Regions from separate parts of the Veillonella faecalis genome, predicted to be linked through region 2. Evidence: a T-box and tRNA genes for the amino acid it is inferred to sense, from the RefSeq annotation. Region 2 holds a T-box; the other holds one or more tRNA genes.

Region 1 (15,378 bases), 190 kb from region 2:
CAAGGAAATGGCAGTGATATACAATTGCTCAACGAAATCGGTATGGATGATGTAGGAATGTTTATTGCTGTTACCGATTCTGATGAAGTAAATATGTTATCTTGTTCTGTAGCTAAAATTACAGGTGTTCCTACAACGATTGCTCGTGTGCGAGATAATACCGTAGCAGAACATATGGATGATGAGATGCGTGCTAAATTAGGGGTCGATTTATTTATCAATCCTGAAATGGTTACGGCTCAAGAGCTTTTACAAATTCTAGAGACTCCATCAGCTATTGATGTAGAAGATTTTGGCCAAGGTACTGTACGCCTTATGGAATTTAAGATTACAGATGATATTCCATTAATAGGTCAACCTTTAAAAGAAATTAAATTCCCTGAAGGTGTTTTACTAGTAGGGGTTTTACGTTATGGTGAAATGATTATTCCCCATGGTGAAAGTATTCTACAAGTTGATGACAGTGTATTCTTCTTAGGCTTAAAAGAGTCTGTTGAAGAAGTGGAAAATCTTTGGTTCCATAATCACACTACATTTTATAAACGGGCTGTTATCATTGGGGCTGGTCTATTAGGTAGAAATCTAACAGTTCTTTTAGAACAAGCTGGATTCTCTGTTAAGGTCATTGAAAAAGATTTTAACCGCTGTGAAAAACTTGCTAATCTTGTGGATAAGTCCATGGTTATCAATGGAGATGCTACAGACTTTGACCTTTTAGAAGCAGAAGAAATTGCAGATAGTGATGTTATAATTGCTGTTACAGATGATGATAAGCTCAACTTGCTCGTTGCTCTTGTAGGCAAGCATATGGGCATACCAAAGACAGTTGTGCGCGTAGGTCGACCTGAATACATTATGCTTATGGAACAAGTGGGGATTGATGTCGTATTCTCGCCACGTTTATTTACAGCGAGTCAAATTTTACGTTTCGTGCGTAGTGGAGAAGGTGTTTTATCTATTTCGACCTTTGAAGGTGGAAAAGCGGAATCTATAGAGGTTGCCATTACAAGTGAATCACCTGTGGCTGGTAAACAATTAAAGGACATCCGTTTACCAGGGAAGGCGTTAGTTGGTGTAATTTTACGTGGTGATGAAGCTATCGTACCACGTGGTAATACTGAAATCTTAGATGGAGATCACATTGTTCTATTTGCGTTACCTGAATCTGTAAGTAAATTACTTAAATATCTTACTTAGTATGGAGGGACTATGCGCATTCAAATTGTCATGTCCTTAGTGGGGCGATTATTATATATCTTTGGGATTTTTACATTAATTCCTTTTATATATGGTATTGTATTTGAAACTGCATATTGGTCGTTTTTGGTTACTACTGGTATTTCATTTGGCTTAGGTGGACTTTTATCCTATTATGGTCATGAAACTCAAAGCTTTAGTCTTCGTGATGGGTTTTTAGTTGTATCAGCTACATGGATATTAACTATTATCTTAGGTTCCTTACCATTTATTCTCAGTGGTATATTAACTAATGTATTTGATGCTCTATTTGAAGCTACATCAGGGATTACAGCAACTGGTGCTACAATTATTAATAGCGTAGATGATTTACCTAAGACATATGTTTTATGGCGTGGACTAATGCACTGGATTGGTGGGATGGGGATTATTGTCCTTATCTTATCGTTCTTAAAGAACTTAGGTGCAGATGCAGCTCATATGTTTAATGCAGAAGCATCGGTACCAAAACCTGGTGTTGTTATGCCCCGTATTCAATCAATGGCCTCTAAACTTTGGCGTTTATATGTTGCTTTTACCGCCATTTGTTTCGTTATGCTATGGGCTGGTGGTATAGAGCCTTTTGATGCATTAAATTATGCATTTTCCATTATTGCTACAGGTGGTTTTGCACCTACATCTGCAGGTACATTTATTTATGAACAAAGCAACTATATCTGTTTTGTATTTATATTTTTCATGATACTTGCTGGTGGTAATTTTGCAGTATATTATAATGCACTGCAAAGAGGCATTCGTGTTTTGATTGATGATTTTGAAACACGTATGTATTGGCTAGTTATTTTTATTGGAATTGCTATAATATCAATTTCGATGGCAGTACAATCAAATATTAATGATCCAATTCAAATCTTTAGAGATGTTTCCTTTAATTATGTATCGATTCAAACTGGTAGTGGATTTGCTGTAAGCGATTATGATTTATGGCCAGCCGCGGCACAGATGATGTTATTTATTTCATCATTTTTTGGTGGTTGTAGTGGTTCTACAACAGGGGGCGTAAAAATTATTCGCCTCATTATTCTAATTAAGAGCAGCATTATTTATTTAAGAAAATCAATTCATCCTGAGATGGTACAAGTCGTGCGCATTAATGGTAAACCGATGCCTACTAAATGGATACAGATGGCACAGCAATTTTTATTTTTATATTTAATGATTTACGTTATATCTGTTTTCCTTATGACTTGTTCTGGAATGTCTACTTATGATGCGATGCAAATTATAACAGCTTTTCTTAGTAATGTAGGCATTGGATTTGGTGGTTTTGGGCCTACAGATGCCTTTGGTAGTATGTCTGATGGTGCTAAATGCGTAGCAATGGCAGACATGTTATTAGGTCGTTTGGAATTATTTACAATTCTTGTTATGCTTCATCCTCAATTCTGGGAAGGGTATTTTATAAAAAAACAATCTACTAAACGGTATCGTATCCTATAGGAGGGCGAATAATATGAATATTATAAAACGCCCTCTAGGGCTTTATAAAGCAAATTGTTATGTATTAATTAAAGATGGAAAATCTCTTATTATTGATCCCGGGTTTCATAGTAAGCATATAATTGAAATGGTAGGAGATTCTGAGCCTATAGCAGTATTATTAACACATGGTCATTGTGATCATGTATCGGCTCTTGATGAGGTTTGTGAGTATTATAATATTCCTGCTTATTTACATCCTTTGGATCAAGAGTTATTACAACTAATCCGACGTAGACCTAGTGTATATAAAAAGAAGATGTACACGAATTGTAAAGATTTAGTGGCCGGTAAATTAGAAGTAGGGCCTTTTAAAATAATGGTACATCATACACCAGGTCATAGTGCTGGCTCAGTTTGTTTGGAGATTGGTGGACATCTATTTTCTGGAGACACTTTATTCAAACAAAATGTAGGAAATACCGACAACTATAAGAGTAATCCCCATGATTTAATCATTAGTTTGAAGCATATATTAACGTTGTCAAAGGATTTAATTGTCGAACCAGGACATAAAGAATCTACAACATTAAAAGATGAAGAAGAATTCATCAAAAATATTGTAGGATAGTGTTGACAAAAGTCCTGATAACCGATATACTAAGCAAGTACTTTGGATACGGCCCCGTGGTGTAGCGGTTAACATGTCGCCCTGTCACGGCGAAGATCGTCAGTTCAAATCTGATCGGGGTCGCCATTCATGCCTCGGTAGCTCAGTTGGTAGAGCAACGGACTGAAAATCCGTGTGTCGACAGTTCGATTCTGTCCTGAGGCACCATGTACATGCGGGAATAGCTCAGCGGTAGAGCACCGCCTTGCCAAGGCGGGGGTCGCGAGTTCGAATCTCGTTTCCCGCTCCAATTTTATATGGCGGCATAGCCAAGCGGTAAGGCAGAGGTCTGCAAAACCTTTATTCCCCAGTTCGATTCTGGGTGCCGCCTCCACAATCGTTACCCATGCCGGGGTGGCGGAACAGGCAGACGCAACGGACTTAAAATCCGTCGGTTGGAAACAACCGTACCGGTTCGATTCCGGTCCTCGGCACCAATTAAGACTAACTTCGGTTAGTCTTTTTTCTTATGTAAATCTAGATTTTAAATGTGTATAATTTAAAAATATGAGAGTGCGTTTGTTATTAGAATGGCATATTTCAAATACGATTATCTATGTTTAATAAAGTTATGAATAATAAAGCAAAATTATTAATTAGTGAATGTCTATGTGGCGTATCCTGTCGTTATGATGGAAAAGATAATCTTATAGAACAGTTACCACTGTTAAAGGATACTTTTGATCTGGTATCCGTATGTCCAGAAGTATTAGGTGGTCTTACCATACCTCGAGACCCTGCGGAACGACAAGGTAAACGTGTATGTACGGCTAATGGAACTGATGTAACCACAGAATTTTATAAAGGGGCTCAAATTGCATTGCATATAGCAATGCAACAGGGATGTAAGCAGGCTCTAATGAAAGCAAAAAGTCCTAGTTGCGGTTATAAGCGTATTTATGATGGTACCTTTAGTAAAACCCTGCGAGAGGGGCACGGATGTACTGTAGAGGCCTTATTAATGAATAATATAGAGGTTTATACGGAAGAAGATATTGACCTATTAATGGAACAAAAAAAGAGATGAGTTTTTAACTCATCTCTTTTTTTCGTGTTAGTGAAACCTAAACTACATTAAACCTAAACTACATTATACTAACATAATAAAATTTTTATATTACTAGAAATGTTAAAGTTTATTTTCCTGCGTTTACAGGATCATTAGTTAATGGTTGTTCCCCTAGTAAGGTAGTTAGGTTGTGTAAATTGAATCGATACTTACCATTACTAAAGTCTCTTGTTACATCATACCGTTGATTAGGTGCGTGCATAAGACCAATCAATGTGTCATATAGCAAATCATTTGTAAAGTATTGATGTTCGTGTTTAGAAAGTTCTTCTGCTGTTTGAGGATACTCAGCACGATATTGAGGTGATAAATATATCCAGAATGGAATATGAGTCATAACAAAGTCAAATGTATCTGGATTATGAGATTTATCCAGGCTTTCACCATGGTCAGAGAAATACACCATGGCTTGCAAGTTTAATTTTTCCTTACCATAAGTATAAATCTGTTGTAATAACCAGTCTGTATATAATTGGCTATTAGCATATGCTTCTTGGCCATCTGGATATGGACCTTGTTTCCATTTACTAAATTCATGTGGATAACGGTCATTGTAGTAAATATGACTACCCATGATATGAATGACGATGAAGTTATTTTTACTTGGATCAACAGACTGTAATAATGGTAAGAGTGATTCATCATAGCGATCAGAGAAAGCATAGGATTCATGTGACCATTTAGTGGTATCTGCTGTTTTAGCCATTAATGAAATAGCTGTATCATATTCGCCAAATACACCTTGGTTACTAAACCAAGAAGTAGTATATCCTGCTTTTTTAGCAACATCTAAAATATTTGCAGAATCAAGGAACGGTTTATCATCATATTGATTACGTTCAGATAGAGCACGTTCGAGGGTAGGTACTGTTTGTACATACGATGAATATGCGTTATCAAAGAAGACAAAATCTTTATTATCTGCACGCATAGTACCTTGCCATGGCGTATCATCATAAGGGAAGTTTGGATTATATACCTTCATATAATCACGAGAACTAGATTCACCGATGACTAATATGATAGTCCCTGGTGTTTTATTAGCAGAGGTTTCCTTTGTATCCAAATTGAAGGAATCGAATACTAAATGATGGTTATCATTATATTGTTGCATTTGTTTTACATAGTCGCCAGCTGCAATCCAGTTTGCTACAATACATGTTTTCGGGAATAAGAAGAATGGTACGTATACTAAGAATGCTACTATGGATACAATGAGCAATGTGGAGCGCATTGGTCGTGTAGTATTTAAGTTTACTACCGCTTTCATTCCTAGATTAGACCAATAGAGCAGATAGGTCCATATTACAAGGCCAATACCAACAGCGATAAGACCAGGAATACCAGCAGCATTTTTTAAGAAACCAAATGCTTCTTCAGGATTTGTCATGTATACTGCTAGTAAACTAGCTGGCGTTAAACAATGCCATGTAGTTAGATAGTATCCTATTTGTAAGAATGGGATAAGGCTCAATATCATGGTAATAATTGCCATGATTAATGATGTAGTTTTATGGAGACGATTCGTTTGGTTCAGTAAAAATTGAATCCCCGATAAACCCATAAAGATTAATAAGCCAAATAAAAAATCATTAGCAAATTCATAAAAATATAAAGGTTTTACATAGGACCAGTGGAACAGAAGTGGGAATGTAAGGGCCCAAAGAATACCGACTAAGCCATATCCCAAAAATGGTCTATGAAAAACGGTACATCCCATAAAATATTGAAATAAAAAAGTACCTACAATTGTTGGTACTGCTAAAATCGTTATATCTTCAACATCTAGACCTAGTGTAATAGGTTCATAGATGAAAAATAGAGCTATATATAAAGCAATACCAATGATACCAAAGCGAAAGATGGGGTTTCTCCCAATTTGCTTTAAACTAGATGACATAATAAATCCCCTCTTGAAGGAATACACAATAATTTATTTCTATAATATATAATAATTACTATAATAAAGATAGCAGATGACTGTAAAAAAAACAATTATTTGAAAGTACTACTATAAATGCTTTATAATTATATAGTTAAAGTATATTTTCTAAGGATTGGGGTTTATGGGAGATTATAATTACAAGTTGGATGTTTTTGAAGGTCCTTTGGACTTGCTTTTGCATCTTATTGAAAAACATAAAATAGAAATCACCGATATTCCTATCGTTGAAATTACGAGTCAATACTTGGAATATTTAGATAATTGGAATCACTTTGATATTCATTATAGTAGTGAGTTTCTTGTAATGGCTTCTACTTTGTTACAGATTAAATCGCGTATGCTATTACCTAAAGCTGAACCTGAGCCAGAGGATGCTGAAGATCCACGTGATGAATTGGTAGCTAAATTAGTAGAGTTTAAAAAAATCAAAGATTTTACAGCTATACTGATGGAACGTACGGCTGTATCCGCCAATATATTTAGTAGACCTGAAGAAACAAGCGTACTTGGGTTAGATAATGTATATAATTTAGAACTTTCCCGATTATATGAGATTTTTTATCAGACCATAAAACGCGCTAAGGAATTACCTGAAGAGGAGCCTATTCGCGAGGTCAAGGTTGAAAAAGATAGTTATAGTCTAGAGGATATGATTTTGTCTTTATCTAGTCGAGTACGACGTGGTGAAAGTTTATATTTTAGGGAATTATTAATAGCAATTGAAACAAAAAGTGGTATGGTAACAATCTTTATGGCTGTTTTAGAATTGTTGAAGCAACAAGTTATGGAAATGCGCTATGAAGAGAATGATATTATATTCACTGCAGCCTTAGAAGGTACCGTATAGAAAGGGGGCTATATGAGCTTACCAACAATGCATTTAGAGGCCGTGTTGTTCTCAGCGGCAAAACCTATATCAATAGAAATGCTTGAAGAAGTATTTGAACTTTCAAAAGAAGAAGTACAAGATTATATAGATACATTACAACGGGAACTAGATGAGCAAAATCGCGGCATCCGTTTGAGAGTATCTGGAGCAGGTATTGAGTTAGTTAGTGCCATGGAAAGTGCTGACTATGTAGGTCATATCCGTAAGAGAGAAGATAAATTATCTAATGCAGCGATGGAAACATTAGCTGTCATAGCCTATAAACAACCTATAACTAAAGCTGAAATTGAAGAAATCCGCGGTGTAAATAGTGATAAGATTATTAAACAATTACTCACTCGATCTCTTATTGCGGAACTAGGTCATAAAGATACTGTAGGAAGACCTATTCTTTACGGAACAACTGACGAGTTTTTAAGGAGTGCTGGCGTAGAATCTATTGAAGCTTTACATCAAGAAGTTTCAGAAACAGAAGGATAATATGGAACGATTACAAAAATTTATTGCTAGTTGTGGTGTAGCATCACGACGCAAGGCAGAAGAATTGATTACAGAAGGAAAAGTTCAGGTTAATGGTCGTAGAATCACTGAATTAGGTGTGAAAATTGATCCTCAAAAGGATAAAGTTAAGGTTAATGGTCAATTATTAGCTCAAGAGAAACCAGTTTATTACTTGTTAAATAAACCAAAAGGGGTTATTACATCTGTGTCTGATCCTCAAGGCCGTGAAACTGTTTTAGATTATATTAATAATGAATCAAAACGAATCTATCCAATAGGTCGCCTTGACTTATATACAGAAGGCTTATTGTTGTTGACCAATGATGGTGAGTTGGCGCAAAACTTAACTCATCCGTCTAAGGGCGTAGAAAAAACATATGAAGTGCGTATTAAGGGCCGTGTTCGTGATGAAGATTTACAGGTTATTGCCAATGGTGTTGAACTGGAAGATGGTATAACAGCTCCTGCAACAATTGTAGATCTCGGTTTTGATGATCATAATGGTGTTCATGAAGTAGAAATTACAATCCATGAGGGTCGTAATCGACAAGTTCGTCGTATGTTTGAACACTTTGGGTACCGTATTCATAACTTAAAACGAATTGCCTATGCTGGGCTTACCTTAGGTGGTGTTAAACGTGGTGGTTCTCGTCAGCTTACAATTCGTGAAGTAAAAGCCCTAAAAGCGTTAGGAGCAGGTAAGGAATGAAACAAATTGTAGTCATAGGCGGTGGTGCAGCAGGTCTTATGTCAGCTGTTATAGCTGGTCGTGAAGGGGCACGTGTCATCTTACTAGAAAAAATGAATATGGTTGGTAAGAAGATGGGCATTACAGGTAAAGGTCGCTGTAATATTACAAATAGTGCAGATATGACCGAGTTCATTAAAAATACGCCTGGTAATGGTAAGTTCCTATATGGCGCTTATGAACGCTTTAGTAATGAAGACTTGCTTGAATTATTACATAGTTGGGGCTTAAAAACTAAGGTTGAACGAGGGGGACGTGTATTCCCAGAATCTGATTCTGCTTTAGAAGTACGCAATATATTCATGAAAATCCTTAAAAAGTATAAAGTACAAGTTCATTTAAATGAACCTGTTACATCTATTACTGTTGAGGATGGTCGTGTTGTAGGAGTTACAACAGATAAGGAACAATATGCTTGTGATGCCGCTATCATCTGTACAGGTGGTGCCTCTTATCCGTTAACTGGTTCTACTGGTGATGGATATGCTTTAGCTAAAAAAGTTGGTCATACCATTACAGATATAAGACCATCATTGGTACCAATTGTAACAGGGGATTCTTGGGTAAAAGATATTATGGGGCTTAGTCTTCGTAATGTTGAGGTATCCGTTATTTCTAAAAATAAGGTACAAGCGAAACAATTTGGGGAAATGATGTTCACTCATTTCGGTCTTACGGGTCCTACAATCTTGTCTTTAAGTCATACAGTAGGCAAATTGTTGCGTAAGAAAAATCCACAAATCACTATTGAAATAAATCTGAAGCCTGCATTAACTGCAGAAGTTTTAGACAAACGCTTACAGAAGGATTTTGATTTATATTCAAAAAAACAATTAGCTAATGGGATGAAAGATTTGTTACCTGTCAATCTGATTCCCATTGTGATAAACCTTGCTGAATTAGATCCAAGCAAACCAATTAATCAAATTACAAAAGAAGAACGTATGCGTTTATGTCATGTATTACAACATATGACATTAACTGTAAAGGAGTTACGCCCTGTGGCAGAAGCAATTGTTACAGCCGGTGGTATTTCGTTAAAAGAGTTTAGTCCTAAAACTATGGAGTCTAAATTGGTAAAAGGCTTATATGGTGCTGGTGAGGTTCTGGATATTGATGCCTTTACGGGCGGCTATAATTTACAAGCTGCGTTTTCTACTGGTTATGTGGCGGCCATGCATGCTGTACATGGTGACGAAGAATAGAGGTTATTATGAATACAAAAAAAATTGCCATTGCTATTGATGGTCCTGCAGGGGCTGGTAAAAGTAGTATTTCAAAAGTAGTGGCCAATGAATTGGGTTATTTATATATCGATACAGGCGCTATGTATCGAGGTGTAACATGGGCGGTTCTTGATAGCCATGTAGATGTTAAGAATCAAAATGATGTAGAGGCTTTACTTCCTACATTAGATTTAACACTAGAGCCTACTGCAAATGCTTGTAAAGTATTTGTAAAAGGTCAAGACGTGACAGATCTAATTCGACAACAACAAATCAATGAGAATGTATCGACTATTGCCTCTTATAAAGGTGTTCGTGAATACTTAGTTGAACGCCAACAAGCTATGGCTGCTGTTGGTGGTGTTATTTTAGATGGTCGCGATATAGGTTCTGTTGTACTACCAAAGGCTGAGTTGAAGATATATTTAACAGCATCAGTAGATGCACGAGCAAAACGTAGATGGCTTGAAGTTCAGGGTACTTCTAATGAACAATCATTAGAAGATATCAAAAATAATGTTGAAAGTCGCGATGCAATGGATAAAAATCGCGATGAATCTCCACTGGTGTGCGTTGAGGATGCTATTGTTGTGGATTCTAGTAACATGACGTTTGATGAAACAGTGGAACATATATTACATCTAGTACAGGAGCGAATCTAAGATGAATAAATTTTCTACATGGCTTTGGCGTACTGCCTTTTGGTTGCGCTATAAAGTCGGCTATGGACTAAAGGTATATGGGCGTGATAATTTTCCTATGGAAGGTCCCGTTATTGTTGTACCAAATCATTTGAGTAACAATGATCCGCCTATCTGTGGCTATGCATTACCTAGACATGTACATTTCATGGCGAAACAGGAATTATTTTTGAATCCCATTTCTCGATTTTTCTGTACATGGCTTGGTGCATTTCCACTAAATCGCGGTGCTATCGACAAGGTAGCTATACGTCATGCCTTAGGATTATTGAAAGACAATAAGGTACTGGGGATATTTGCTGAAGGAAATCGTCAAAAGAGCGGTAAGCTTGGAAGATTTCATGATGGCGCAGCATCAATTGCATTGCGTACAGGCATTGGTATAACACCAGTTGCTATTATTGGATCTCATAATATGAAGAAAAATCAAGTAGCTTGTATTATTGGTAAACAAGTTCCTGTAAATAAAGCTAAACCAACACCTGAAGCAATCAAAGAGGTTAATGACCGCGTTAAAGGTGAAATTCAACGCATGATAGATTCGTATCATGAAAATCGTATAGAGGAGACTTTATGGAAATAATTTTGGCTGAAAATCATGGCTTTTGTTATGGTGTTAAGCGAGCCGTTGAAATGGCTAATGAAGCTGCAGATGGTAAGGGTAAAAGTTATACATTAGGTCCTATCATTCATAATCCTCAAGTTGTAGGTCGCCTTGAAAGTAAAGGTGTAAGTCCTATTCAAGAGGTAGCAGATATTGACGAAGGGACAATGATTATTCGATCTCATGGTGTAGGCCCTGCTATTTATGCAGAAGCTGAAGAAAAGGGATTACATATTTTAGATGCTACATGTCCTCATGTAAAAAAAGCGCAACAAGATGCTAAGTCTGTCATAGAAGATGGAATGACTTTGGTGATTTTGGGCGAAAAAAACCATCCTGAGGTAAAAAGTATCAATTTATGGGCAAATAACAAAGGAATAATCATCGAAGATGAAGAATCCGCCCAAAAACTACAAATTGTGGAAAAAATGGGTGTTGTTGTACAAACAACCTTTTCACAATTCAAATTTAACAGTATAATAGAGATATTAGAGAAAAAATCTAAGAATCTTAAGGTTTTCAAAACGATATGCAATGCAACGCAAGAACGACAGAACTCTGCCGTTGACTTAGCACGTAATGTAGATCTTATGATAGTGATAGGCGGTAAGAATAGCGGCAACACAAACCGATTGGCAGAGGTTTGTCGTGACGTTGGATGTACAACTTATCACATTGAAACTTCTACTGAATTACAACTGGAATGGTTTAACCGAGTACAGACGGTAGGAGTTACAGCAGGAGCATCGACTCCCGACTGGATTATTAAGGAGGTCATTGAGACAATGAAAGATTTTGCAGAATTATTAGCAGCAGAAGGTCAAGAAGAATTTAAGAAAGGGAACGTTGTAGAAGGTACAGTAGTTCAAGTTGAAGATGAACGCGCTTATGTATCTTTTGGCTATAAAACTGAAGCCATTTTGAACAGAACTGAAATTTCTTATCCAGCACCAGAATCTGCCAAAGATGTGTTGAAAAATGGTGATGAAATTAAAGCAGTTATCATGAACCACATCAAAGAAGATAATCCTATTTATCTTTCCATGACTCGCTTGGCTAAAGATGAAGATTGGCAATATGTTATCGAAGCACAAGAAAAAGATGAAGCTATCGTATGTAAAGGTATTGATGCTATCCCAGCAGGTTTGGTAGTAACAGTTAAATCCCTTCGTGGTTTCATTCCATTGTCCCAAGGTGATGTTCATTTCGTAAAATCCTTGGACAACTTGGTTGGTACAGAATTCGAAGCTAAAGTACTTGAAATCGACGAAAAGAAAAACCGTTTGGTTCTTTCCCGTCGTGCAGTATTGGAAGTAGAACGTCAAGCTAAATTAGCTGAAGCATTGAAAAACATCAACGTTGGCGACAACTATAAAGGTATTGTTCGTAAAATCATGCCTTATGGTGCTTTCGTAGATATCGGTGGTATTGAAGGTTTACTTCACATTTCCGACATTTCTTGGCAAAAAATCAAAAAAGTGGAAGATGTTCTTTCCGTTGGTCAAGAAATCGAAGTTAAATTACAATCCTTCGACGCTGAAAGCAACAAATTATCCTTGTCCTTAAAAGCTTTGACTAAGAGCCCATGGGACGTAGCTGAAGAAACATTGCATGTTGGCGATGTTATTAACGGCAAAGTTGTTCGTTTAGTAGCTTACGGTGCATTCGTAGCTGTTAACGACGACATTCAAGGTTTACTTCACATTTCTCAAATTACAAAACAACGTAATGCGAAAGTTGAAGACTACTTAAACCGCGGTCAAGAAGTAGAAGTTAAAATCATTTCTCTTAACAAAGACGAAAAGAAATTGGGTTTGGCTTTAACTGAATTGATGGAAGCAAAAGAAACTGCAGAAGACGCTGAATAATTCATTGTCTAATATAAGGCTAACCAAGGTTTCCTTGGTTAGCCTTTTTGCGTACTTTACGTAGAATATGATAAAATATAGTAATGTATTAGATTAGATAATGAGGTGAAACCATGGCAAAACCATTAGTGGCTGTTGTAGGTCGTCCAAATGTAGGGAAATCTACACTTTTTAATGCCATTGTTAATAAACGAATCTCTATTGTTGAAGATATTCCTGGTGTAACACGGGATCGTATTTACTTTGACGCAGAGTGGTTAAATCGTGAATTTACAATGATAGATACAGGTGGTATCGAATTCATAACAGATAATAGTCATGTTATTCCTAAGATGATGCGTTTACAAGCTGAATTAGCAATTGAAGAAGCGGATGTAATTTTATTTGTTGTTGATGGTAAACAAGGAATTGTTCCTGCCGATGAAGAAGTTGCAAATATATTACGTGCTAGCGGCAAACCTGTAGTTTTAGTTGTTAATAAAATTGACAGTGTTAATCAAGAACCTAATATTTATGAATTCTATAATCTTGGCTTAGGTGATCCAATTGGTATTTCTGCTAAGAATTTAATGAATTTAGGTGACTTGCTTGACGATACGGTTAAACATTTTCCTCCAGTTGGTACAAATGTTGATGATGAAGATACTATTCACGTAGCGGTTATTGGCCGTCCTAATGTAGGTAAATCTTCTTTGACCAATGCATTATTAGGGCAAGACCGCGTAATCGTATCTGATGTGGCAGGGACAACACGTGATTCCATCGATACATATTGGACTCATGGAGATCAAAAATTTGTCCTTATCGATACTGCAGGCATGCGACGTAAATCTAAAATCGAAGAAGCTGTTGAACGATATAGTATTGTGCGTTCTTTACGCTCTGTAGACCGTTCGGATATTGTTGTTCTTGTGCTTGATGCTCAAGATGGTGTTACAGAACAAGATAAGAAAATTGCTGGTTATGCCTATGAAGCAGGCAAGGGTGTAATTATTGTTGTAAACAAATGGGATCTTGTTGAAAAAGATGATAAAACAACACTGCGATTTACTGAAGATATTTATGATGAATTAGGCTTCTTACAGTTTGCGCCGATTCTATTTGCATCTGCATTGACTAAGCAACGTATTCATCGCTTAGCTGATATGTTGAAATTCGTTTCTGAACAACAGTATCGCCGTGTATCTACAGGTACATTAAATCAATTATTGCAAGATGCTCAAACAGTAAATCCTGTACCATCTCGTAATGGCAGAATTCCAAAGATTTACTATATGACACAAGCAAGTGTTAAACCACCTACATTTATTTTGTTTGTAAATGAACCAGAGTTAATTCACTTCTCGTATATGCGTTTCTTGGAAAATAGATTACGTGAGTCCTTTGGCTTTGAAGGAACACCAATTCGTTTAGTGTTGCGTGGTAAGAAACGGGATGATGAAGACTAATGGATATTATGGTTATCGTATATGCTATATTGGCATATCTTATTGGTTCAATTCCTAGTGGTTTAATTATTGGTAAAACCTTCTTTAATACAGATGTACGCCAATATGGTTCTAAAAATATAGGTGCCACTAACACATATCGCGTTATAGGTCTCAAAGCTGCATTACCTGTATTTCTCTGTGATGCCTTAAAAGGCGCGGCTGGGGTAGTATTATTATCCTCTTATGGACCTATGTATATGATCTTAGGTGGTATTCTTGCTATGATGGGCCATAACTGGTCTATATTCTTAGGCTTTAAAGGTGGTCGTGGCGTAGCTACAGGACTAGGTGTATTAATTGCTTTGTCACCATTAGTTGCTTTGATTGCCTTCTTGGTATGGGGCGTTATTGTCTATTTCACTAAGCTCGTATCACTAGGATCAATTATAGCTGCCGCTTTGGTACCAATCTTAATGTATTTTACAGGCGAATCTTATTGGTTCGTTGGCTTTGGCGCTTTGGCTGCTTTATTTGTCATTGTTCGCCATTGGGATAATATCAAACGTTTACTTGCAGGTAATGAGTTAAAAGTAGAACGTATCAAAAAGGATTAATATATGAATGTTGTTGTTGTCGGCTCTGGTAGCTGGGGTACTGCTCTTGCTATTAAATCCGTATTAGCTGGAAATACCACAACTTTATATTGTCGTCGCCCAGAATTTGCAGATCAATTAGCTAAAGATTTGGAGAATAAAGAGTATTTACCTGGCGTAACATTACCAAATGAATTAGTATATAGTTCAGATCTTGCTACCTGTATTAAAGGGGCTGATATCATTCTCATGGTTACGCCATCTGTACATGTACGTACTAGTTTAGAGTCTATTAAGCCATGTGCTCATAAAGAACAATCGTATATACTTTGTTCAAAAGGTGTAGAGCGTACTACTGGTAAATTGCTGACTACAGTTATGAGAGAGGTTCTAGGAACAGTTGGATGTAATCTCGCTGTTTTATCTGGTCCAAACCATGCGGAAGAAATTGGACGAGA
Region 2 (15,378 bases):
CAATGCGACAAAAGCTATCCTTTAGGTTCAATTTGCCTTGACGTATGGATTTAATTTCTGTACCTGTCAACGCAATGCCTGCTTCATAGGTTTCATGAATATTAAAATCATGACGGGCCTTACGATTATCAGCAATAAGAGATGGACTAGATTGTTTTGCCATATATACCTCTATCGTTTACGTTTACTTTTAGATTTCTTAGATTGACTGCGCTTAGTCGTTTTATTAGACTTCTTACGACTTGATTTGCCTTTACTAGTTTTTTTACTGAAAGCATCGTACCTAGAATGACTAGATTTATTACTATCACGTCGTGAAGATTTTTTACTGGATTTTCTTGAAGATTTACGACCTTTACGATTACCATAGCCATCGTGACTAGTTGCATAGTCAGAACCACTTCGCAATTGTTCTTGTATAGCCATTAGGTTATTGACTTCACCAAGTACAAAGTCGATCTGTTTCTTTTCTACATCGGCTTTTACTAAGGTAACAGTTACCTTTTCACCTAAGTGATAGGTTTTACCTGTTCTTTTGCCTACAAGCACAAAATGTTCTTCATCAAAGAAATAGTAATCATCATTCATCATGCTCATATGCACAAGGCCATCGATACCGTTTTCTAATTCTACGAACATCCCAAAGGATGTAATGCTAGAAATAGATCCTTCAAAGACTTCTCCTACAAATGGAACCATATATTGTGTCTTTTTAAGATCTACTGTATCTCGTTCAGCCTCAGTAGCTACTTGCTCCTGTATAGAAGAATGTTCAACAGCTCCAGCTAAGAATGCTTCCTCTACATCCCGTTTAGAATAACCATTTTTCCAATGCATATCAGCTTTTAAAAGGCGATGAACCATTAAGTCTGGATATCGTCTAATAGGAGATGTAAAATGCGTATAACATGTAGATGCTAAGCCAAAGTGTCCCACATTGTTAATACTATATTTAGCCTGTTGCATAGAACGCAAGGTCATAATTTGAGCTACTTGCTCAATATCTTGGCCCTTTACTACATCTAAGATTTTTTGGAAATCTCTTGGTGTTACACCATCAGCACTAAGGACGAGATTTTGCCCCAAATAATTTAATACCTTTTGGAATAAATCTAACTTTTCTTCACTTGGGTTCTCGTGAATACGATATACCGATGTACGATGCGTATTCTTTAAGTGTGTCGCAACTGTTTCATTGGCAATGAGCATACATTCTTCGATAAGTCGTTCTGCCATGGTACGATCTCGTTTTACAATGCGTAACGGTGTACCATCATGATCGAGTAATACTTTATATTCAGGGAAATCAAAATCTAAAGCACCTCTACGACGACGCATTCGATTCAAGATCTTAGAGATTTCTGCCAAATCATGCAGCATAGGCATAAAGTCTTGTAAGTCATGAGGAATAATATTTTCCTCTAAGGCCTTATAGACCTCTTTATAGCTACAACGACGTCCTACATGGATAATAGATGGACGAATACGATAATTTACAACCTTACCATCTTTATCTATTTCCATCATACACGTCATAGCATAACGGTCTTCATGAGCATTTAAACTACAAATGCCGTTAGATAGGACCTCAGGTAACATTGGTACTACACGATCTACTAAATACACAGATGTACCGCGTTTATAGGCCTCATTATCAATGGCCTGTCCGGATACTACATAATGACTCACATCTGCAATATGTACACCTAACTCATAATTACCATTTGGTAATTTTCGGCCACTCACAGCATCGTCTAAATCTTTTGCATCTTCCCCATCGATAGTGACCATTTGTAAGTCACGAAGATCCCAACGGGCAGGGTCATCATGAATAAAGGTATCAATTTTCTTGCTCGCTTTGATAACATCATCGGGGAAATTAAATGGAATCTTATGATTAGCCATGATGCAGTTAATATCAAGACCTACATCGCCCTTATAACCAAGAATTTCAGTAATAATACCTTCTGGCTTTTTATCGCCTTCAGGCCATTTAGTAATTTTCACTAATACCTTTGCGCCACTACGAGCATCTAATGTATTTTTTAAATCTACAAAGATATCAGTCCCAATTCGCTCATCATCAGGGATAACAAAGCCAAAGTGTTGTTGTCGGTCATAAGTACCCACTACGGTTTCATTAGCTCGTTCAATAACATCAACGATAATACCTTCTCGTTTATGCTTTGTATAATTAGAAGGTATGACGCGAACGCGAACCTTGTCATTATGCATGGCAGTACCTTTATTTTGTTCTGCTACATATATATCTTCATCTTCAGGCATAATAACAAAGCCAAAAGACTTACGATAGCCCTTATAAATACCTTCATATTCTTCATGTTGTTGCTCTGCATATTGATATACATCAGGTCTCGAAGATGTTAATACCCCTTCTCGAGCAAGCATTTTTGCAGAACGAATAAACATCTCAAGATCTTTACCACCACGGATGTGGTTATCCATAGCAGCATCTTCAATATGATATGCATGTGGTTGTATAGATTTATAAAAGTCTAATACTTTCTTCTTCAAATTTTCACCTCCTCATTTGGTAAAAAGAAAAAGCCTGCAAAGCAGGCTTTCATCATTAGAATTGATTAATCATTGCCCCTAACACTAAGCTCAACACAGCAAAGATAATCCCCAATATAATCGTACATTTAGATAAGAAAGCGTCTAAACCGCGTTGCTTACCACCAAAAGAAGAGTCTGCCGCACCAGATACAGCACCGCCCATGCCTGCGTTTTTACTATTCTGTGCAACAACTACTACGATTAATAAGATAGATACGATAACTTCTACAATCATTAAAAAATTTGTCACGACTGTCATCCTTCCTGTGTGGCTCTTGGAGAGTCCAAAACCCGATGTTCTAAATACTTCTCTAATTTACGTTTAACCCTTTGTAACGCATTGTCTATAGATTTGACACTGCGATCAGTGACCTCAGCCATTTCTTGGTAAGAACGTCCGTCTAGATATCCTTCCAAGACCTCCCACTCGAGTTCACTTAAAATATGACCAATATTGCGCTCAATATCATCCAATTCCTCTTGGCTGATAATAAGGTCCTCAGGATTGGTAACCTTTGCTGAAGATAGCATCTCGATCAATGTACGCTCTGATTCCTCTGTATAAACTGGCTTATTTAAAGATACATAGGAATTTAAAGGCGCATGTTTTTGTCTAGTCGCCGACTTAATAGCCGTAATAATCTGTCTAGTTATACAAAGCTCCGCAAAAGCTCTAAAGGACGCTAATTTATCATGTTTAAAATCCCGCGTAGCCTTATAAAGACCAATCATCCCTTCTTGAATGATGTCTTCACGATCTGCGCCTACTAAAAAGTAAGAACGCGCCTTTGCACGAACAAAGTTTTTATATTTATTAACAATATAATCGATTGCAAACTCATTTTGCTCTTCTTGAGCTATGACCACAACTTGCTCATCGGTCATTTCTTTGAAATTGTAATCGGGCTTGCGTGTATGAATTGTGTTCATATGCTCCTCCTTACAATTGAGCAGAAAAACCAATATATTCATTATACTGGAACTATATGTGATTTTCAACTATCAATGGCCGCGCCGTAATTTCTCTAGCTTTTCAGCTACTTCAGGAGATAATAACCCTCCTACTTCATTACGTCGCAAGCTAAATTGATCTCGTCTATGTTCATGAGCGTATTGTAGTCGTTCCTCTTCCTTAGCCATACGAATCATATTTTGTAATTCTCGAGCTGGAATTCGTAAGCCTCCAGATCCAAGAATTTGATTTTGTTCAGCTCCATCAGAGGTCACAACATATACATTGGTGTATTTGCCTTTTCGTAAAAACACCTCTCGCTCAATAAAGGAATCTGCCGTTTCCCCATCCTCAGTATACACTTCGAGGAAGCCGCTCGTAATAGCCTCTACAGAACCACCAGATTTTGTATATTTACCATCAAACACAAGGATAACTTCATAACCCTTGAATTTTCCGTAGTTCAACAATCTATCTCGAAGCTCCATACGGGCATGTTCTAATGATTCATGAGCGAGTTTCTTTAGATGAGTCCAGGCGAATATCACATTATATCCATCTACAATTAAAATATCTTTTAGCATAATTATTTCGCTTGGCGCTGACGCACAGCTTCATACATAAGAACAGCAGCAGCCACAGATGCATTCAAAGAATTTAAATTTCCATACATAGGAATGGTAACGAGGAAATCACATGCCTCTTTCACAACGCGGCTAATGCCCTTTCCTTCGTTACCAATGACGATAACAGTAGGGATTGTCATATCCGCCTCATATAAAGTGCGATCCCCTTCCATATGAGCGCCCATAACCCAAAAGCCTTGTTTTTGAAGTTGTTTGATGGTTTGAGCTACATTTCCAACCTGCACTAGTGGAATTTGTTCAATAGCACCGGCTGATGTTTTAGCAACTGTCGCATTAATAGGGGCATTATGTCGCTTAGGAATGAGAACAGCCGTAGCCCCCACACATTCAGCCGTACGAATGATAGCCCCCATGTTATGAGGATCCTCAACGCCATCTGTCAAAATAAGCAAAGGTACTTCATGATTCGTCTCTTGTAGCACTTCACCTAATTCTTTAAATTGAACGGCAGAAACAAGAGCTATAACACCTTGATGTGGTACCTCTAAATCATATTTATTCATTTGTTTAATAGGTGTTGGACGTACTTCAATACCTTGAGATTTAGCAAGACCAACAATATCAGCTAGACCAGTTTTAACCTTATCTTCACTGACCATAATGCGTTGAATAGAGCGGCCGCTTCTAAGGGCCTCTTTAACTGCATTGCGACCTACAATATAATTATCCATACTACATACCTCGTAGAGTTATTGAAAAGGCTTGCTTCATAACATCTTGTAATCGCTCATCTTGACGCGTTTCATAAAGAAATCCCAGTACTGCTTCAAAGGCAGTACTACTACGATATTCTTGAACTGAACTGCTTTTCGGTACATTTACATTACTATTTCTAGCACGGCGTGCAATGGCTTGTTCTTGTTCTGTAAAAGTATCCTCTATTTCTAGCAATACCTTCGCTTGTGACTTAGCACAAATAAACTCAGTAACAATTGTGTGCAACACTTGCACCTTCGTTATATTCATTTGTACCACTCGTTCACGGACATACATGGAGTATACGGCATCACCAATATAGGCAAGCATAACTGCATCTGTACTAAGGCATTCCTCTATAGTTCTTTTACGCAAACGAAGCGGCTCTTGTTCAAGAGCCGTCAACTTTTTTATCGCTTCATTCTTTAAGAATTGAAATTGTTTAAACTTCACGTTTTTTCCACCGTGCACCTTGAGGAGAATCCTCAATAGTAATACCGATTTCAGCCAAACGATCGCGGATACAATCAGCTAGTGCCCATTGTTTTTGATCACGACACGCTTGACGTACAGACAAGATAACCTGCATTAATTCTTCATATTCAGCAGCATTGGCACCTGTGTTGCCTTCCCATGCTTTTTCAAGAATACCAATAACCTCTGTCATGAACTTGAAGATACGTTTAACCTCAGAAATTGCTTCTTGGCAAACAACGCCTTCACGGCCTGTCACAGCTTGGTAATAGATGTTGATTTCTTTAGCAAGACCAAACATGCTAGATGTAGCTAAAGCAGTATTGAAATCATCACTCATTGCTGCTTCGAATTCTTCTTCATACTCTTTAGCTTTTGCTAATAAATGTTGAGCCTCATCACAAGGACCTGGTTCACATTTTTCAAGGTACAATAGATTTTCAATAGCAGTGCTTAAACGTTCTAAGGATTTATTTGCTTCTTCTAAACGTTCATCAGAGAAATCTAATGGACTGCGATAATGTGTGCTCAACAAGAAGTAGCGCAATGCATCTGGACTATATTGTTCTAAAATATCTTTTACCAAGAAGAAGTTATTCAAGGATTTAGACATTTTTTCAGAATTAATAGTGATGAAACCATTGTGTAACCAATAGCGTACAGATGGATGTTGACCAGAGCAGCCTTCAGATTGAGCAATTTCATTTTCATGATGTGGGAAGATCAAATCACTACCACCACCATGGAAGTCAAATTCTGTACCTAAGTACTTTTGGCTCATGGCAGAACATTCAATATGCCAACCTGGACGGCCATTCCCCCAAGGGCTTTCCCAATATGGTTCGCCTGGTTTTGCAGATTTCCATAATGCAAAGTCCATAGGATTTTTCTTACGACCATCAACTTCGATACGAGCACCGGCTTCCATATCATCTAATGTACGACCAGATAACTCACCATAATGTTCAAATTTATCAACGCTATAATATACATCGCCATCGAGTTCATAGGCATAGCCTTTTTCAATCAATGTAGAGATCATAGCAATAATATCTTCGATATGTGTAGAAACACGTGGATAAATATCAGCACGTTGTACACCAAGGGCATCCATTACTTCGAAATAGCTGTCGATATAACGATTTGCAATAGTATCCCAAGATACGCCTTCACCATTGGATGTATTGATGATTTTGTCATCCACATCAGTAAAGTTTTGTACATATGTTACTTTATAGCCTACATGTTTCATATAGCGACGAATTACGTCCCAAGTTACAAATGGACGTGCATTGCCAATGTGAGGATGGTTATATGGTGTAACACCACATACGTACATCTTTGCTTCACCTGGTGTTACAGGGTTAAACACCTCTTTTTGGCGCGTCATAGTATTATAAACTGTAATTTCTCTCATCGTTACCGATGCCTCCATCTTCATAAAATAAAAAAGACCCCTCATCTCATACAGAGACGATGGTCCGCGGTTCCACTCTGTTAGGTACCAATGTAGTACCCACTCATCGCATAACGGCGCGTCACCGGACAAACCTACCTATAATCGGAATGTCAGCTCGTGAATGCATTTCGTCCACCTATCCTTGAACCCTCCCACCATCGGTTCTCGCTAAAAAGTTAGTTGTAGAGTACTTCTTTCAGTCTCAGCTTTTACTATTAAATCTATATTCAGATATAGAAATATTGTATCAATTATCCTATAGAATGTCAATGAGAACAAGAAAATCCTCATCTCTCAATATATCGAATTAGCCTATTAAACATGCATATTTCGGATATAAATTTGAAAGATGAGGATGAGGAATTAGCTATTAAGCATTTTCCAATTTTTCTTGATCATCATGTTTGCGGCAAATACCTGCAAAGATAGATCCTGTAAAGTTATGAATGATGGAGAACACTGCACCTGCTACTGCCGCTTGAGGAGTAAAATGTTTAAGTGCTAAAGATACGGATAATGCAGAGTTTTGCATTGCCACTTCAATTTGCATGGCACGACGAGATGAAATATCGATGCTAAGTGCCTTACAAATGAAGTAAGTTACTACGTAACCACTCACATTTTGTACCAAGCATGCTACGAAGATGATGAAACCAGTTTCAGCAATTTGTTTTTGGTTTACTGCAGTTACAGCAGCCAAGATTAACAATACTGCAATAGCCGCAATTGTAGGACATACAGATTTAACAGGTTCGATTTTGGAACCGATGAAGTAATTCAATACGATACCTAAGATAATTGGTACCAATACGATTTTTACGATAGAAATAAACATCGGCATGAATTGAATTTCAATGGAAGATGTAGCACCTGCATAGAGTACAACAAATAAAGGTGTTAAAATTGGAGCCAATAATGTAGAAACAGTCGTTGCAGATACAGATAAAGGAACATTACCATTCGCAAGGAATGTCATAACATTAGAAGCTGTACCACCAGGGCAAGCACCTAACAAGATGAAGCCGATACCAATTTCTGGAGGGAAATTAAAGATAAGAGCCACCAAGAAACCTGCCAATGGCATCCATAAGAATTGGATAACAGATACGAGGATAACCTTCATCGGTTGCTTAAATACATCAAGGAAAACTTGTGCTGTTAATGTTAACCCCATGGCAAACATTACAAATTGTAGCATGTACGCAATGTACGGCGTCATCCAAGAAAATACAGTTGGTAATAAATACGCTAACACTGCCATCAATAGTACTATCCATGAAAGATAGCTATTGAATAAGTGGTTAAGAGAACGAATAATACTCATAAAAGCACTCACTTTCATAATAAATAAAATAAAAGACGCCGATTATTATAGCATTTCTATTGAATAATCTCAATATACATAAAAAAAGCTCTCATAACCATAGCTATGAGAGCTTTTAAATTAACTTATGTTACTATTTTGTTAAAGCACTGACATTATCTAAACGATGTAAGCATTTTTCTTTACCAAGTAATGTAACAATATTATTCAAATCTGGACCATGCATTTGACCTGTTAAAGCCACACGGATTGGCATGAATACGAATTTCCCCTTCAAAGCAGTTTCTTTCATAACAGCTTTAATCGTTGCTTTTACAACGTCAGGTGTAATTTCATCAAGTTCTGCCAATGCTTTACGGAATGCACCAAGAACTGTTGGTGCTGTTTCTTCATTCAATACAGCACGCAATTCCTCTTCGTGACCTTCTTCAAGGAATACTGTTTCGCCCATGAACATGCCTACATGATCCTTAATTTGCGCGCCATAGCTAATATGATCGCGGAATGTAGAGCATAACAATGTCAACCAATCAATATCCGCTTGATTTAAGCTATCTGGAGCCAAACCAACCTCTTTCAAATGAGGTAAGCAAAGATGGAATAACTCTTCATCGCTCAAGTTTTTCATGTAGTGGAAGTTGATATGGTTCAATTTATCAATATCGAATACAGCAGGATTTTTAGCTACGCGATCCATGGAGAAGGCTTGAATCAATTCATCTTGTGTGAAAAATTCTTCTTCCCCTTCTGGAGCCCAACCAAGAAGCGCCAAGAAGTTTACAAGTGCTTCTGGCAAATAGCCCAATTGTTTGTATTGTTCAACAGATGTAGCACCATGGCGTTTGGACATTTTTTTGTAATCTTTGCCAAGAATCAAGGAAATGTGACCAAACTTAGGTATTTCCCAGCCTAGTGCTTCATAAATAGCCATTTGACGTGGAGTATTAGATAAATGTTCTTCTGCACGAATAACGTGAGTAATACCCATCATATGGTCATCCATTACTACGGCAAAGTTATATACAGGAATACCATCAGATTTTACGATTACAAAGTCACCTACACCATTGGATTCAAAGGATACATGACCACGTACCATATCATCGAAAGCATATGTTTTATTCAAAGGGACGCGTAAACGAATGGTTGGTTTACGACCTTCTGCAATATATTTAGCCTTTGTTTCTTCATCTAAATGTTGGCAATGGCCATTATATTTAGGTGTTTCACCACGATCCATTTGTTCTTGGCGAACAGCATCTAATTCTTCAGGTGTACAATAACATTCATATGCTTTGCCTTCGTCCAACAAACGTTGTGTTACTTCTTTATATAAGTCAAGACGTTCTGTTTGACGGTAAGGACCATTATCGCCACCTACATCAATGCCTTCATCCCAGTTCATGCCAAGCCATTGCAAGGAAGCTTTGATATTTTCTTCACTTTCACGGGTAGAACGAGCCAAATCTGTATCTTCAATACGCAATACAAATGTGCCTTTTTCTTTACGTGCTAACAACCAGTTAAACAAAGCAGAACGAGCACCACCAATGTGGAATGGACCCGTAGGGCTTGGAGCAAAACGAACTTTCATGGAACTCATGATTATACCTCTCCTTCATATACAGAAACGACAGCTTGTGCAGCAATGCCTTCACGGCGCCCAATGGCACCTAGCATTTCATTTGTTGTCGCTTTAATACTAATACGTTCTAATGGTATTTCTAAAACAGATTGTAAGTTAGCCTTCATCGTGTCGATGTGTGGCTTTAACTTAGGTGTCTCTGAAATAACCATAATATCTATATTATAGGCTTGTAACCCACGTTCTTTCAATAAGGAATTAACCTTTTCTAGTAAAAGCATGCTAGAAATCCCTTTATACTGGTCATCTTCAGGCGGGAAATAATATCCAATATCTCGCAAACCTGCAGCACCTAGCATAGCATCCATCAATGCATGAATGAGAACATCCGCATCGGAATGACCATCAGGGCCGAGTTCAGATTCGATATGAACACCGCCAAGAATACATGGGCGACCTGCTTTTAATTGATGAATATCATAACCAAATCCAACGCGCATACGTGTATCCTCAATTCCTAAATATCGCTTAGCTACTGCAATATCATTTGGTGTTGTCACTTTAATATTACAATAATTCCCTTCAACTATATGTACAGGCTTACCTACATACTCAACTAGTGATACATCATCAGTACCAAGATACTTTGTTTCATATGCCGTTTGGTGAGCCTCCACAAATAATTCTTTTTGAAAGCCTTGTGGCGTTTGAATTTGGTATAGCTCACTGCGCTGTAATGTTTCTAGAACATTATGGTCCGTATCAACTCGTTTAATGGTATCTGTAGCCGGAACACCTACAGTAGCTGCACCATAGAGATTAGCCGCCTCAGCTACATCACTAAACATATTAGTAGAAGCCAAAGGTCGCGCCCCATCATGAACAAGAACTATATTGGTTTCTTCTGATACAGCCTTAAGGCCACAGGCTACAGAATCTTGCCGTTCTTTTCCACCCAGTATGATATGTACAGGAACAGCCAAATCCAACTCTTGAATATGTTTTGTCATATACTCTTGTTCACCATCGGCTACAACAAGAATAATTTCATTCAACCCTTCAAGATTTGCTACATTTTGTAGTGTACGCTGAATAATAGAGAATCGACCTAAAGGAATAAATATCTTATTTTCTTTATATCCCATGCGGCGCCCAGCACCAGCGGCGAGAACAATACAACTAATTACCTTGTCCATTTTGTCCTCCATCTACACGAGCAAAGATCATGCGACCAGCACTAGTTTGTAATATGGATGTAACCATTACCTCTACGGTTTGACCCACATAAGGTTTACCATCTTCAACAACAATCATGGTACCATCATCGAGATAAGCAACACCTTGGTGTACTTCCTTACCTTCTTTCATAATTTGCACGCGAATCCATTCGCCTGCAATGAGGGCTGGTTTCAGTACATTGGCGAGTTCATTCAGATTAAGCACCTCAATGCCTTGCACTCGAGCCACCTTATTTAAGTTGAAGTCATTAGTCATCAACTTCCACTGCTTATCCAAAGCAAGCCGCATTAATTTAGAATCTACTTCTGTAAGATCATCATAATCATCTTCTACCACTTCAATGGCTACCTTGTTAGCATCTTGCATCTCTTTCAAAATATCGAGGCCACGACGACCGCGATTTCGTTTTGTAGCATCAGCAGAGTCAGAAATAATTTGTAACTCATTCAATACAAAAAGGGGAACCATTAGAGGGCCTTCAATAAATCCTGTATTACATAGTTCCTTAATACGTCCATCAATAATAACAGATGTATCTAGTAGTTTTGGTGTGCTCGTAGTTTTATCAGATTTATGAGTAGAGAACATTTTAAAACGACTTGTTTTTTTAGTGCCAGCTCCGCCCCATTGTTGTACATAGTTATAGTATATTTCAGGGCCTTTACGAGCCATAATTTTAAGGCCACTATATCCAAAGATAGCACTCAATATAATAGGAATATAAGGTCCTATAATAGGTACTTGATGAAATGCAACACCAATTAAATTTGCAATAATAAGACCGAATAATAAACCGATGGTGCCTGCAATCAATTCTTGATTTGGAATATGAGTAAGAATGCGTTCTAAACGTTTAGCAATGACTAAGCCTTGCTTTAAAATAAATGAAGAAATTAAATACCCAATAATAACGCCTAATAAAGTACCAAAAATTAATACTGAAATACGTGCAATAGTCAATGACATATCCCCAAAAGACTCAAATTGAGAGACCAAATATGGGTCGATAATAGGTGCTAAGCTATCCATTCCAACATAGGCCGCTGTGCCCACAAGAATGGCTATTACATAGCGCAATATCCGATAAATCATTACATCACCTCCTAATTAAGAAAATACCAACTGCATTGCCTCTTGAATAGATTTAACGCCTCTAATCTTGATAGAACTATCATTATCCTTGATTTGCTTATAATTGCCTTCAGGGATAATAAACTTTTTAAAACCTAATTTCTTCGCTTCATTGATACGCTGTTCAATACGTGGAATGCTACGAACATTACCAGTGAGTCCTACTTCACCTAAAATGACCATATCGGTAGGAACAATGCGATTTTTTAAATTAGATACGATAGCAACAGCCATAGACAAGTCACAAGCTGGTTCATTTACCTTAAGACCACCAATAACGTTAACGTACACGTCCTTATTACCTAATGTAAAACCACAACGTTTTTCTAATACTGCCAAAAGCACTATTAAACGATTAAGGTCATAACCGATTGCGGTTCTTCTAGGCATACCAAAAGCAGTCGTAACAACAAGGCTTTGTACCTCTACAAGGATAGGACGAACCCCTTCAAGATAAATCATAACGGCGCTGCCGCTTTCCTCATCAGATCGTTCTGCCAATAAGGAAGCTGATGGGTTAGATAACTCTTGTAACCCTTCCTCAACCATGGCAAAAATACCTGTTTCAGATGTAGATCCAAAACGATTCTTAATTGAACGCAAAATACGGAATTGGTAAGACCGTTCGCCTTCAAAATAAAGCACTACATCCACCATATGTTCTAACATACGAGGACCCGCAATATTGCCTTCCTTAGTAACATGTCCAATGATTACCGTTGGAATATTTCGTTCTTTACAGAAGCGAAGGAGGCGCGATGTACATTCTCGCACTTGGCTAACACTACCTGGAGCAGCATCGATATCTCCGGTATACATGGTTTGAATAGAGTCGATAACTAACAAAGAAGGCGTCATTGCATCAGCTTGCTCTAAGATATGATCTAAATCTGTATCAGCAATAACTTGTAGTCGCTCACTATTAATATGAAGTCGTTCTGCCCGAAGCTTAAGCTGTAATTGAGACTCTTCTCCAGATGCATATAGTACAGTACCTACCGTATCAGCCACCTTTTGGGATACTTGAAGAAGTAGTGTAGACTTGCCTATACCAGGATCACCACCTAAGAGCATAAGGGCCCCAGGAACAATCCCACCACCTAATACGCGGTCGATTTCACCAAAGGTTGTAGAGACACGAGCGATAGATGAAATTTCAATATCTGGTAAAGCTGTTGGTTTTGTTGTTTGATTTCCCACACCTCGTGAAGGTGTGCGGCTATGTTTAGTTTCTTTAATAATCTCTTCAACTAATGTATTCCATTCACCACATTGTGGACAACGCCCCATCCACTTAGAAGACTCCGCTCCACAATTTTGACAGAAGAATACTGATTTTGCTTTTGCCATAATACCTCAAAACTGTTATAAAAGATAAAAAGGCCATGAATGATAACCATTCATGACCTTTTATGCATAATTTTACTACATGGTTACTATCATTATTCTATAGTATACCATTTAAGCCATATAATTTATATGAAAGGTAGTCATTAACTATTAATTTTGTATTTATATTAAATCGTTACAACAATATCGTTATCCTTTGCATTAGCTTTAATAGTTTTTCCTGCTATCGCCTCTCCTTTCAAAATAAGATCGGATACAGGGTCCTCAATTAAGCGTTGAATAGCGCGTTTTAAAGGCCGAGCACCCATAGTAAAATCGGAACCTTCTTTAACGAGCAATTTCATAGCCTCAGGTGTAATTTCTAAATGTAAATCACGTTCTCCAAGACGTTTTATTACATCACTCATCAAAATTGTTACAATTTTTGTTAAGTCCTCTTCAGTTAATGGATGGAATACAATCATCTCATCAATGCGATTTAAAAACTCTGGTCTGAAGTGACGTTTTACTGCATCCAGAACAGATTTCTTAGCCTCTTTAAAATCTATTCTTTTAGAATCATTAGAATAAGATTCTGCTTTTTTCGGTGCCAAGAAACCTAATTCTGTAGAGTTCTTATGTAATGCTTTAGCACCTAAGTTACTAGTCATGATGATAACTGTATTTCTGAAGTCTACGGTTCTCCCCTGACTATCTGTAAGGCGGCCATCATCAAGAACTTGTAATAGGATATTAAAGAAATCTGCATGAGCCTTTTCTACTTCGTCAAGTAAAATAACGCTATATGGTTTACGTCGAACTGCATCAGTCAATTGGCCTCCCTCTTCATAGCCTACATATCCTGGAGGTGCTCCAACTAAACGAGAAACAGTATGTTTTTCCATATATTCAGACATATCAAGTCGAATCATAGCAGATTCATCGCCGAACAAGGAGGATGCAAGTGCTCTTGCTAGCTCAGTTTTACCAACTCCTGTTGGTCCAAGGAACAAGAAGGAACCAATTGGACGTTTTGGATCCTTTAATCCAGCCCTTGCACGGCGCACAGCTTTTGCTACAGCTGTAACAGCATCATCTTGACCGATGACACGTTTATGTAATTCATCTTCTAAATGAAGCAAGGTTTCTGATTCTTCTTCTGCGATTTTAGTTACAGGAATACCAGTCCACTGAGCTACAACGGCAGCGATATCTTCCTCTGTAACTATTAATTTTTGATCACTTTCTTCTTTAGCTACAGTTTTTTTATCATCAATTTCTTTAACTAGAGCTTGCTCTTCATCACGAAGTTTAGCTGCCTTTTCAAAATCTTGTGATGTGACAGCCGCTTCTTTTTCCTTCTTAACCGTATTGAGTCTGTCTTCTAAAGCTTTAACATCTGGTGCTGCCGAAAATACCTTCATACGAACCTTAGATGCAGCCTCATCAACCACATCGATAGCTTTATCCGGCAAAAATCGATCTGTAATATATCTACTAGATAAAGTAACAGCAGCTTTTAATGCTTCATCTGTAATTTTAGCCTTATGGAAGGCCTCATAACGATCTCGTAAGCCGCTCAAGATTTCAAGAGCATCCTCTTCATTAGGTTCTCCTACTTGAACAGGTTGGAAACGACGCTCTAAAGCAGCATCTTTTTCAATATGCTTTTTATATTCATCAAGTGTCGTAGCGCCAATAACTTGGAATTCACCACGTGCCAAAGCTGGTTTCAAGATATTTGCCGCATCCATAGCGCCTTCAGTGGCACCTGCTCCAACTAATGTGTGAATTTCATCAATGAAGATAATCATATCATCATGTTGTTGAACTTCATCAATCGCTTTTTTTAAACGCTCTTCAAATTCGCCACGGTATTTTGCACCAGCTAACATAGAGCTAATGCTAAGGGAAATAATGCGTTTATTACGCAAAATTTCTGGCACATTCCCGTTGACGATACGT

The links. A T-box is a leader RNA that pairs with one kind of tRNA and senses whether it is charged. The one in region 2 lies ahead of cysS (cysteine--tRNA ligase), so its partner is inferred to be a tRNA-Cys.
Region 1: it has a tRNA-Cys gene. The T-box ahead of cysS (cysteine--tRNA ligase) is inferred to sense a tRNA for this amino acid. The anticodon was not compared.

What each region holds. Positions count from the first base shown of each region.
Region 1 covers NZ_JALBWL010000001.1:584,280-599,657, reverse strand. Annotated here, with positions in the region: gene trkA (Trk system potassium transporter TrkA) at 1-1,197, shown strand, start outside; gene MOQ65_RS02820 (TrkH family potassium uptake protein) at 1,210-2,697, shown strand; gene MOQ65_RS02815 (MBL fold metallo-hydrolase) at 2,711-3,307, shown strand; tRNA gene MOQ65_RS02810 (tRNA-Asp) at 3,358-3,433, shown strand; tRNA gene MOQ65_RS02805 (tRNA-Phe) at 3,439-3,514, shown strand; tRNA gene MOQ65_RS02800 (tRNA-Gly) at 3,522-3,596, shown strand; tRNA gene MOQ65_RS02795 (tRNA-Cys) at 3,606-3,680, shown strand; tRNA gene MOQ65_RS02790 (tRNA-Leu) at 3,695-3,783, shown strand; gene MOQ65_RS02785 (2-thiouracil desulfurase family protein) at 3,918-4,373, shown strand; gene MOQ65_RS02780 (phosphoethanolamine transferase) at 4,483-6,315, opposite strand; gene MOQ65_RS02775 (segregation and condensation protein A) at 6,482-7,207, shown strand; gene scpB (SMC-Scp complex subunit ScpB) at 7,220-7,729, shown strand; gene MOQ65_RS02765 (pseudouridine synthase) at 7,731-8,459, shown strand; gene MOQ65_RS02760 (BaiN/RdsA family NAD(P)/FAD-dependent oxidoreductase) at 8,456-9,703, shown strand; gene cmk ((d)CMP kinase) at 9,712-10,386, shown strand; gene MOQ65_RS02750 (lysophospholipid acyltransferase family protein) at 10,388-11,008, shown strand; gene MOQ65_RS02745 (bifunctional 4-hydroxy-3-methylbut-2-enyl diphosphate reductase/30S ribosomal protein S1) at 10,999-12,897, shown strand; gene der (ribosome biogenesis GTPase Der) at 13,011-14,345, shown strand; gene plsY (glycerol-3-phosphate 1-O-acyltransferase PlsY) at 14,345-14,941, shown strand; gene MOQ65_RS02730 (NAD(P)H-dependent glycerol-3-phosphate dehydrogenase) at 14,945-15,378, shown strand, end outside.
Region 2 covers NZ_JALBWL010000001.1:396,353-411,730, reverse strand. Annotated here, with positions in the region: gene smpB (SsrA-binding protein SmpB) at 1-163, opposite strand, end outside; gene rnr (ribonuclease R) at 172-2,535, opposite strand; gene secG (preprotein translocase subunit SecG) at 2,591-2,827, opposite strand; gene sigH (RNA polymerase sporulation sigma factor SigH) at 2,833-3,507, opposite strand; gene MOQ65_RS01890 (NYN domain-containing protein) at 3,580-4,113, opposite strand; gene rlmB (23S rRNA (guanosine(2251)-2'-O)-methyltransferase RlmB) at 4,116-4,847, opposite strand; gene MOQ65_RS01880 (Mini-ribonuclease 3) at 4,849-5,325, opposite strand; gene cysS (cysteine--tRNA ligase) at 5,315-6,763, opposite strand; T-box leader at 6,813-7,018, opposite strand; gene MOQ65_RS01870 (bile acid:sodium symporter family protein) at 7,176-8,129, opposite strand; gene gltX (glutamate--tRNA ligase) at 8,263-9,732, opposite strand; gene ispD (2-C-methyl-D-erythritol 4-phosphate cytidylyltransferase) at 9,735-10,910, opposite strand; gene MOQ65_RS01855 (PIN/TRAM domain-containing protein) at 10,894-12,045, opposite strand; gene radA (DNA repair protein RadA) at 12,061-13,434, opposite strand; gene MOQ65_RS01845 (ATP-dependent Clp protease ATP-binding subunit) at 13,602-15,378, opposite strand, start outside.